DNA from 3 places in the Psychrobacillus sp. FSL K6-1267 genome. Region 1 is predicted to be linked to each of the others. Evidence: a T-box and tRNA genes for the amino acid it is inferred to sense, from the RefSeq annotation. Region 1 holds a T-box; the other regions hold tRNA genes.
What was found. The T-box of region 1 lies ahead of thrS (threonine--tRNA ligase). A T-box ahead of a tRNA ligase gene usually reads a tRNA of that ligase, here a tRNA-Thr.

Region 1 (2,252 bases):
TGATTAGTTCTACAACCTTTTGGAATTCAGTTTTGATTTGATCTGGACGTACAAAAAGGTGAGCATCATTTAAAGTCATCCCGCGAACACGTTGAAGTCCCGATACAGCTCCCGACATTTCGTAACGATGCATAGTACCGAGCTCAGCAATGCGTAATGGGAGGTTGCGGTATGAATGCATGCCATTTTTGAAAATCATCATATGATGCGGACAGTTCATCGGACGCAATACTAATGTTTCGTTATCCATTTCCATTGGTGGGAACATAGAATCTTGATAGTGCTCCCAATGGCCTGAAGTTTCATAAAGATCTTTAGAACCCAGCACAGGTGTGTATACATGTTTATAGCCGAGCTTCAGCTCTTTATCCACGATATAACGCTCGATTACACGTCGAATAGTTGCTCCATTCGGTAACCAAAGAGGTAAACCTTGTCCTACCTTCAATGAGTTAGTGAAAAGTTCGAGTTCTTTACCAATTTTACGGTGATCACGCTCTTTTGCTTCTTCCAACATTTTCAAATGAGCTTGAAGGTCTTCTTTTTTGAAGAAGGCAGTTCCGTAAATACGTTGAAGCATCTTGTTGTCACTGTTACCTCTCCAATAAGCACCTGCTATGCTTAATAGCTTGAATTCCTTTAACTTGCCTGTAGATGGTACATGGACTCCACGACAAAGGTCAAAGAATTCACCTTGCTCATAAATAGAAACCTGTTCACCAGCAGGAATTGCTTCTAAAAGCTCTACTTTATACTCATCATCTTTAAATTTGTCAAAAGCTGCTTCACGAGAAACATCGTGGCGAATAATTTCGATATTTTCATTAATGATTTTTTTCATTTCTTTTTCGATCAATGGTAGGTCATCTGCTGTTATTGGCTCTGGAGAATCTATATCATAGTAGAATCCACTTTCAATAACTGGACCAATACCTAATTTAACATCCTTGAAAAGACGTTTAACTGCTTGTGCCAATAAATGCGCAGAACTGTGACGAAGAATTTCTAATGCCTCATCTGATTCCGGAGTGATGATTGCAATCTCCCCATCCTCTGTAATAGGTGTTTTTAGATCAATCAGCTTACCACTTAATTTACCTGCTAAAGCTTTTTTACGCAGCCCAGGGCTAATAGATTGAGCTATTTCTTCTGTAGTTGTAGATGAAGGAAACTCTTTTACTGCTCCATCTGGGAATTGTAACTTAATAACATCTGCCATTTTGAACACTCCTTAATTGTTTTAGATTAAATGCTGGCTTCAAAACTGTTCTTTCCTTGAACAGCTAAGCCTGTTCAGGTAATACGATTATTTATTTTAGACAAAATAAAAAACCCCATCCCGGTAAAGGGACGAGGTTTAAATCGTGGTTCCACCCTTCTTCTATCTATACGAGTATAGATGAAGCTCTGCATCGGCTAACGGGCCGGTGACCGGCAACTGCTACTTCAATTTCACAGCTACTGCTCGGAGGTGGTAAATCGATTGTCGATACTTAAGAAGCTTCCAGCCAAGGCTTCTCTCTCTATAAGTCGTACAAACTGATTATTGTCCTCTTCAACGCATTATTCTTATTCTTATGAAAATGATTATACGCCACGACTTTATCATTTGCAAGTAGTTATTTAAGCTCTCTCCAGTTTTTCCCTCGTAGAGCAACTGGATTAGTGAGTGCTTTAATCCGCTCCATAATACGCCCTGCCTTTACTACCTCTTTTTCTCCACGTTGCGTGTAGGAAAGATGATGTTGTAATTCATCGTAGTTAAAGTTCGAGGACATAAACGTCGGGAGTTGCTCTGACATTCTATAATGGAGAATTGTGCCTATAATCTCATCTCTTGTCCAGCTAGACATGGTTTCCGCTCCAATATCGTCAAGCATTAGCACTGGGGCCTTTTTCACAAACTCTACTTTTTCAGGTAGAGACTGATCTTGTATCGCTTGTTTCATTTCTCGCAGAAATTCCGGCACATATACAACGACAGAATGAATATGTCTAGCGGCTAGCTCGTTGGCTAATGCGCCTAATAGATAGGATTTACCAACACCAAACTTACCGTAAATATAGAGTCCTTTAGCTGGCAAGACATTTGTTCTTTCCCATTCGTTCAAGAAGTCTTTAGCAGCCCTTACCGCAACTACCCTACTGTCATCCTGTAAATCTAAACTTGAGAGACTCGCCTCCATCACTTCTTTAGGCATATGAATGCTGTCTATCATAGAGGTTACTTTTTTACGTTCATCCTCTATTAC
Region 2 (2,252 bases), 2.6 Mb from region 1:
GAAGTATAGGGGCTGACGCCTGCCCGGTGCTGGAAGGTTAAGAGGAGTGCTTAGCGCAAGCGAAGGTGCGAATTGAAGCCCCAGTAAACGGCGGCCGTAACTATAACGGTCCTAAGGTAGCGAAATTCCTTGTCGGGTAAGTTCCGACCCGCACGAAAGGCGTAACGATCTGGGCACTGTCTCAACGAGAGACTCGGTGAAATTATAGTACCTGTGAAGATGCAGGTTACCCGCGACAGGACGGAAAGACCCCGTGGAGCTTTACTGTAGCTTGATATTGAATTTTGGTGCAACTTGTACAGGATAGGTAGGAGCCTTAGAGCCCGGAGCGCCAGCTTCGGAGGAGGCGTCGGTGGGATACTACCCTGGTTGTATTGAAATTCTAACCCATACCCGTAACCCGGGTAGGAGACAGTGTCAGGCGGGCAGTTTGACTGGGGCGGTCGCCTCCTAAAGTGTAACGGAGGCGCCCAAAGGTTCCCTCAGAATGGTTGGAAATCATTCGAAGAGTGTAAAGGCAGAAGGGAGCTTGACTGCGAGACCTACAAGTCGAGCAGGGTCGAAAGACGGGCTTAGTGATCCGGTGGTTCCGCATGGAAGGGCCATCGCTCAACGGATAAAAGCTACCCCGGGGATAACAGGCTTATCTCCCCCAAGAGTCCACATCGACGGGGAGGTTTGGCACCTCGATGTCGGCTCATCGCATCCTGGGGCTGTAGTCGGTCCCAAGGGTTGGGCTGTTCGCCCATTAAAGCGGTACGCGAGCTGGGTTCAGAACGTCGTGAGACAGTTCGGTCCCTATCCGTCGTGGGCGTAGGAAATTTGAGAGGAGCTGTCCTTAGTACGAGAGGACCGGGATGGACACACCGCTGGTGTACCAGTTGTTCTGCCAAGGGCATCGCTGGGTAGCTATGTGTGGACGGGATAAGTGCTGAAAGCATCTAAGCACGAAGCCCCCCTCAAGATGAGATTTCCCATTACGCAAGTAAGTAAGATCCCTCAAAGACGATGAGGTAGATAGGTTCGGGGTGGAAGCGTGGCGACACGTGCAGCTGACGAATACTAATCGATCGAGGACTTAACCAAATTGTTTGTTTCTATTAATGATGTCAGTTTATTCAGTTTTGAAAGAATAATATTTTTTTGATAATAAGGCTTGTAAAACTCTACAAACTTGTTATAATAGAACTTGTCTTTCAATTAAATTATTCAAGTCTAGTGATGATGGCGAAGAGGTCACACCCGTTCCCATACCGAACACGGAAGTTAAGCTCTTCAGCGCCGATGGTAGTTGGGGGTCTCCCCCTGCAAGAGTAGGACATCGCTGGGCTTGCAATAAGAAATTAATATTACCCAGGAGGATTAGCTCAGCTGGGAGAGCATCTGCCTTACAAGCAGAGGGTCGGCGGTTCGAGCCCGTCATCCTCCACCATAACTTTACTCCTGCCGGAGTAGCTCAACTGGTAGAGCAACTGACTTGTAATCAGTAGGTTGAGGGTTCAAGTCCTTTCTCCGGCACCATTTTTCGAGCCATTAGCTCAGTTGGTAGAGCATCTGACTTTTAATCAGAGGGTCGTAGGTTCGAATCCTACATGGCTCATTCACTTTTTGTGAAATAAATATGCGGGTGTGGCGGAACTGGCAGACGCACTAGACTTAGGATCTAGCGCCGCAAGGCGTGGGGGTTCGACTCCCTTCACCCGCACCATTTAATTTAATAACCGAGCGGAAGTAGTTCAGTGGTAGAACACCACCTTGCCAAGGTGGGGGTCGCGAGTTCGAACCTCGTCTTCCGCTCCAAAGATTCATCAAAGTGCCGGGGTGGCGGAACTGGCAGACGCACAGGACTTAAAATCCTGCGGTAGGTGACTACCGTACCGGTTCGATTCCGGTCCTCGGCACCACTTTTATGAAACATTAGCGCCCGTAGCTCAATTGGATAGAGCGTCTGACTACGGATCAGAAGGTTGTGGGTTCGACTCCTGCCGGGCGCGCCATATATACGGGAAGTAGCTCAGCTTGGTAGAGCACTTGGTTTGGGACCAAGGGGTCGCAGGTTCGAATCCTGTCTTCCCGACCAGTTATTTATAATATTGGGGCCTTAGCTCAGCTGGGAGAGCGCCTGCCTTGCACGCAGGAGGTCAGCGGTTCGATCCCGCTAGGCTCCACCATGAACATTGAAAACTGAACATGCAAAACGTTAAGACATATAGCATCAAACAACTTCGGTTGTATTGACGCAAAACAATTTT
Region 3 (2,252 bases), 1.3 Mb from region 1:
CCTGATGCGTTCATTTCTTAACACACCTTCTCTGATACCCCCAATCCTTTCAATTGCTTGTTGAGATGGCAAATTTAGCTCATCAGTTTTAAACTGTACGCGGATCATACCAAGATCTTCAAAGCAATAATTGAGCAGCAAAAGTTTACATGTCGTGTTCACATGTGTACGTTGATATTGTTTTCCATAGAAAGTAGAACCGATTTCACAAGCATGATTAACTCGATCTATGTTATAAATGCGAGTAGTACCCATTATTTTTTTGGTAGTAGTGTGTTCTACTACATAAGCAATAGCATTTTTTTGGTCATTCATCTGCTCAATACCAGCTTGTAGCCATTGCCTTAACTGCTGCTCATCCTCTATCTTATTTAGCATATATTTAAATACGCTAGGCTCGTATAGCTCCCATAGCATAGATATATCCGATTCGGTTAATAACCTTAACGTAACGTCTTTATGAGTTAATTTTTCCACCGATTACACACCCTTTGTTCTTTTTTCTAATCATAACGCTTTTAGAGTATGATGAATATATTTTTTGAATCAAAAAAACTCTTCCCATATTAAATGGAAAGAGTTTTATAGATGGAGCCTAGCGGGATCGAACCGCTGACCTCCTGCGTGCAAGGCAGGCGCTCTCCCAGCTGAGCTAAGGCCCCACAATTTATGCTGAGTTGTAATGGCTGGGGTACCTGGATTCGAACCAGGGCATGACGGAATCAAAATCCGTTGCCTTACCGCTTGGCTATACCCCAATAACTGGTGGAGGGGGACGGATTCGAACCGCCGAACCCTAAGGAGCGGATTTACAGTCCGCCGCGTTTAGCCACTTCGCTACCCCTCCAGGCTAATCATAAAACATAAATGGTGGAGGATGACGGGCTCGAACCGCCGACCCTCTGCTTGTAAGGCAGATGCTCTCCCAGCTGAGCTAATCCTCCGTTGCTGTGTCCTAATTAAAAACCGGACAATAAATATTTTAGCATAAAGCTATCTTCAAAACAAGCACTTTTTTATGTATGTTTTCCCTGCTTTTAGTAATGAGAAAAGCTTCCAACCGGATTTGAACCGGTGACCTCTTCCTTACCATGGAAGCACTCTACCTACTGAGCTATGGAAGCATAAAAATGGCTCCGAAGGTAGGACTCGAACCTACGACCGATCGGTTAACAGCCGATTGCTCTACCACTGAGCTACTTCGGAACGTTCTTATCATTTAAAGTACAAATATAATTATAACAAGTATACTTTAAATTTCAAGCTTAATTTAGATATTTTCCCAATGAAATATTTAAAATGTAATATTATAGAATTTAAGGAGTTAAAGTAAAATATTTAGTTTAAATATGTGTCCTTTTTCTATATTTGGAATTATTTCATTGGAATTGCTTCACCATGTTATATTGGCCTTTAAATATTTAATTATACAGGGAAAGTTAGTTTAATTGATCCTTCTGAAATGGATAGTGTGTTTCCTGATGGCTTCGGACTGGTCTTTTACTTATAAGATAACCGAGGAGTTTTTTGAGAGGGATTGTCATGACTTACGTCACGACAATCCCTCTCTTTTTCGGTCATCCTATTGCATCGACAGTCCTGCGCCAACCTACAACACTCGAAACGTTTTTAATGCAGCTTTTGATAATAAGGGAATTGTTGTCCTTCCTACGAGTAGAGCGGCTACCGAAGATACAATTTCGGGAGCCATCCTATTTCTTTATAAGTGGAGAACTTTTTATCTTTTTATTAACAAGGCTATGTTAAAGAGAAAGGTTGATTTAAAATTCACAAAAAGTGAGCTAGGAAGTGTATCTTCAAGCTCATGCATTTACTGTCCATTTTACTAAAGTGATTATAAGTTAAAATAGGAAATAATGACTTCACCAAAGGGTTGAAATCAAGCGAATTATTACTCTTGGTATAAACATTATGATGTTCCAGACCACTTCAAATATTATAGAACCACCAATCTCACCTAAAATTTCTTTAAAAAACCCATCCTGCTTTTCTTTTTTTTTCTTTGCCATCCAACATCTCCGAATCCTCTAATTTATACCTTCGGTAACGAAACTGCCGCGTTAGTGTAACGTGAACACCTTCATAATTTTTTTCTATTTTAGCAAAAATATTCAGTATTGATTAAATTAATTTTAATATATGTTGGGCAACCTTCACCATACCATTTTTCGATAAATTAACTTTTTTCTTCATCAGAGCCATTAGCAATATAAGAAACACTTAACATTATT

Region 2: it encodes a tRNA-Thr, which carries the amino acid that the T-box ahead of thrS (threonine--tRNA ligase) is inferred to sense. The anticodon was not compared.
Region 3: it encodes a tRNA-Thr, which carries the amino acid that the T-box ahead of thrS (threonine--tRNA ligase) is inferred to sense. The anticodon was not compared.

What each region holds. Positions count from the first base shown of each region.
Region 1 is NZ_JBBOOR010000001.1:2,648,900-2,651,151, forward strand. It holds gene thrS (threonine--tRNA ligase) at 1-1,219, opposite strand, end outside; T-box leader at 1,344-1,568, opposite strand; gene dnaI (primosomal protein DnaI) at 1,620-2,252, opposite strand, start outside.
Region 2 is NZ_JBBOOR010000001.1:95,928-98,179, forward strand. It holds rRNA gene MHB55_RS00470 (23S ribosomal RNA) at 1-1,086, shown strand, start outside; rRNA gene rrf (5S ribosomal RNA) at 1,215-1,330, shown strand; tRNA gene MHB55_RS00480 (tRNA-Val) at 1,357-1,432, shown strand; tRNA gene MHB55_RS00485 (tRNA-Thr) at 1,446-1,521, shown strand; tRNA gene MHB55_RS00490 (tRNA-Lys) at 1,528-1,600, shown strand; tRNA gene MHB55_RS00495 (tRNA-Leu) at 1,624-1,708, shown strand; tRNA gene MHB55_RS00500 (tRNA-Gly) at 1,726-1,800, shown strand; tRNA gene MHB55_RS00505 (tRNA-Leu) at 1,816-1,904, shown strand; tRNA gene MHB55_RS00510 (tRNA-Arg) at 1,921-1,997, shown strand; tRNA gene MHB55_RS00515 (tRNA-Pro) at 2,004-2,080, shown strand; tRNA gene MHB55_RS00520 (tRNA-Ala) at 2,096-2,171, shown strand.
Region 3 is NZ_JBBOOR010000001.1:3,961,170-3,963,421, forward strand. It holds gene MHB55_RS20295 (GNAT family N-acetyltransferase) at 1-477, opposite strand, end outside; tRNA gene MHB55_RS20300 (tRNA-Ala) at 590-662, opposite strand; tRNA gene MHB55_RS20305 (tRNA-Gln) at 684-758, opposite strand; tRNA gene MHB55_RS20310 (tRNA-Tyr) at 764-847, opposite strand; tRNA gene MHB55_RS20315 (tRNA-Val) at 869-944, opposite strand; tRNA gene MHB55_RS20320 (tRNA-Thr) at 1,052-1,124, opposite strand; tRNA gene MHB55_RS20325 (tRNA-Asn) at 1,132-1,206, opposite strand; gene MHB55_RS20330 (hypothetical protein) at 1,884-2,030, opposite strand.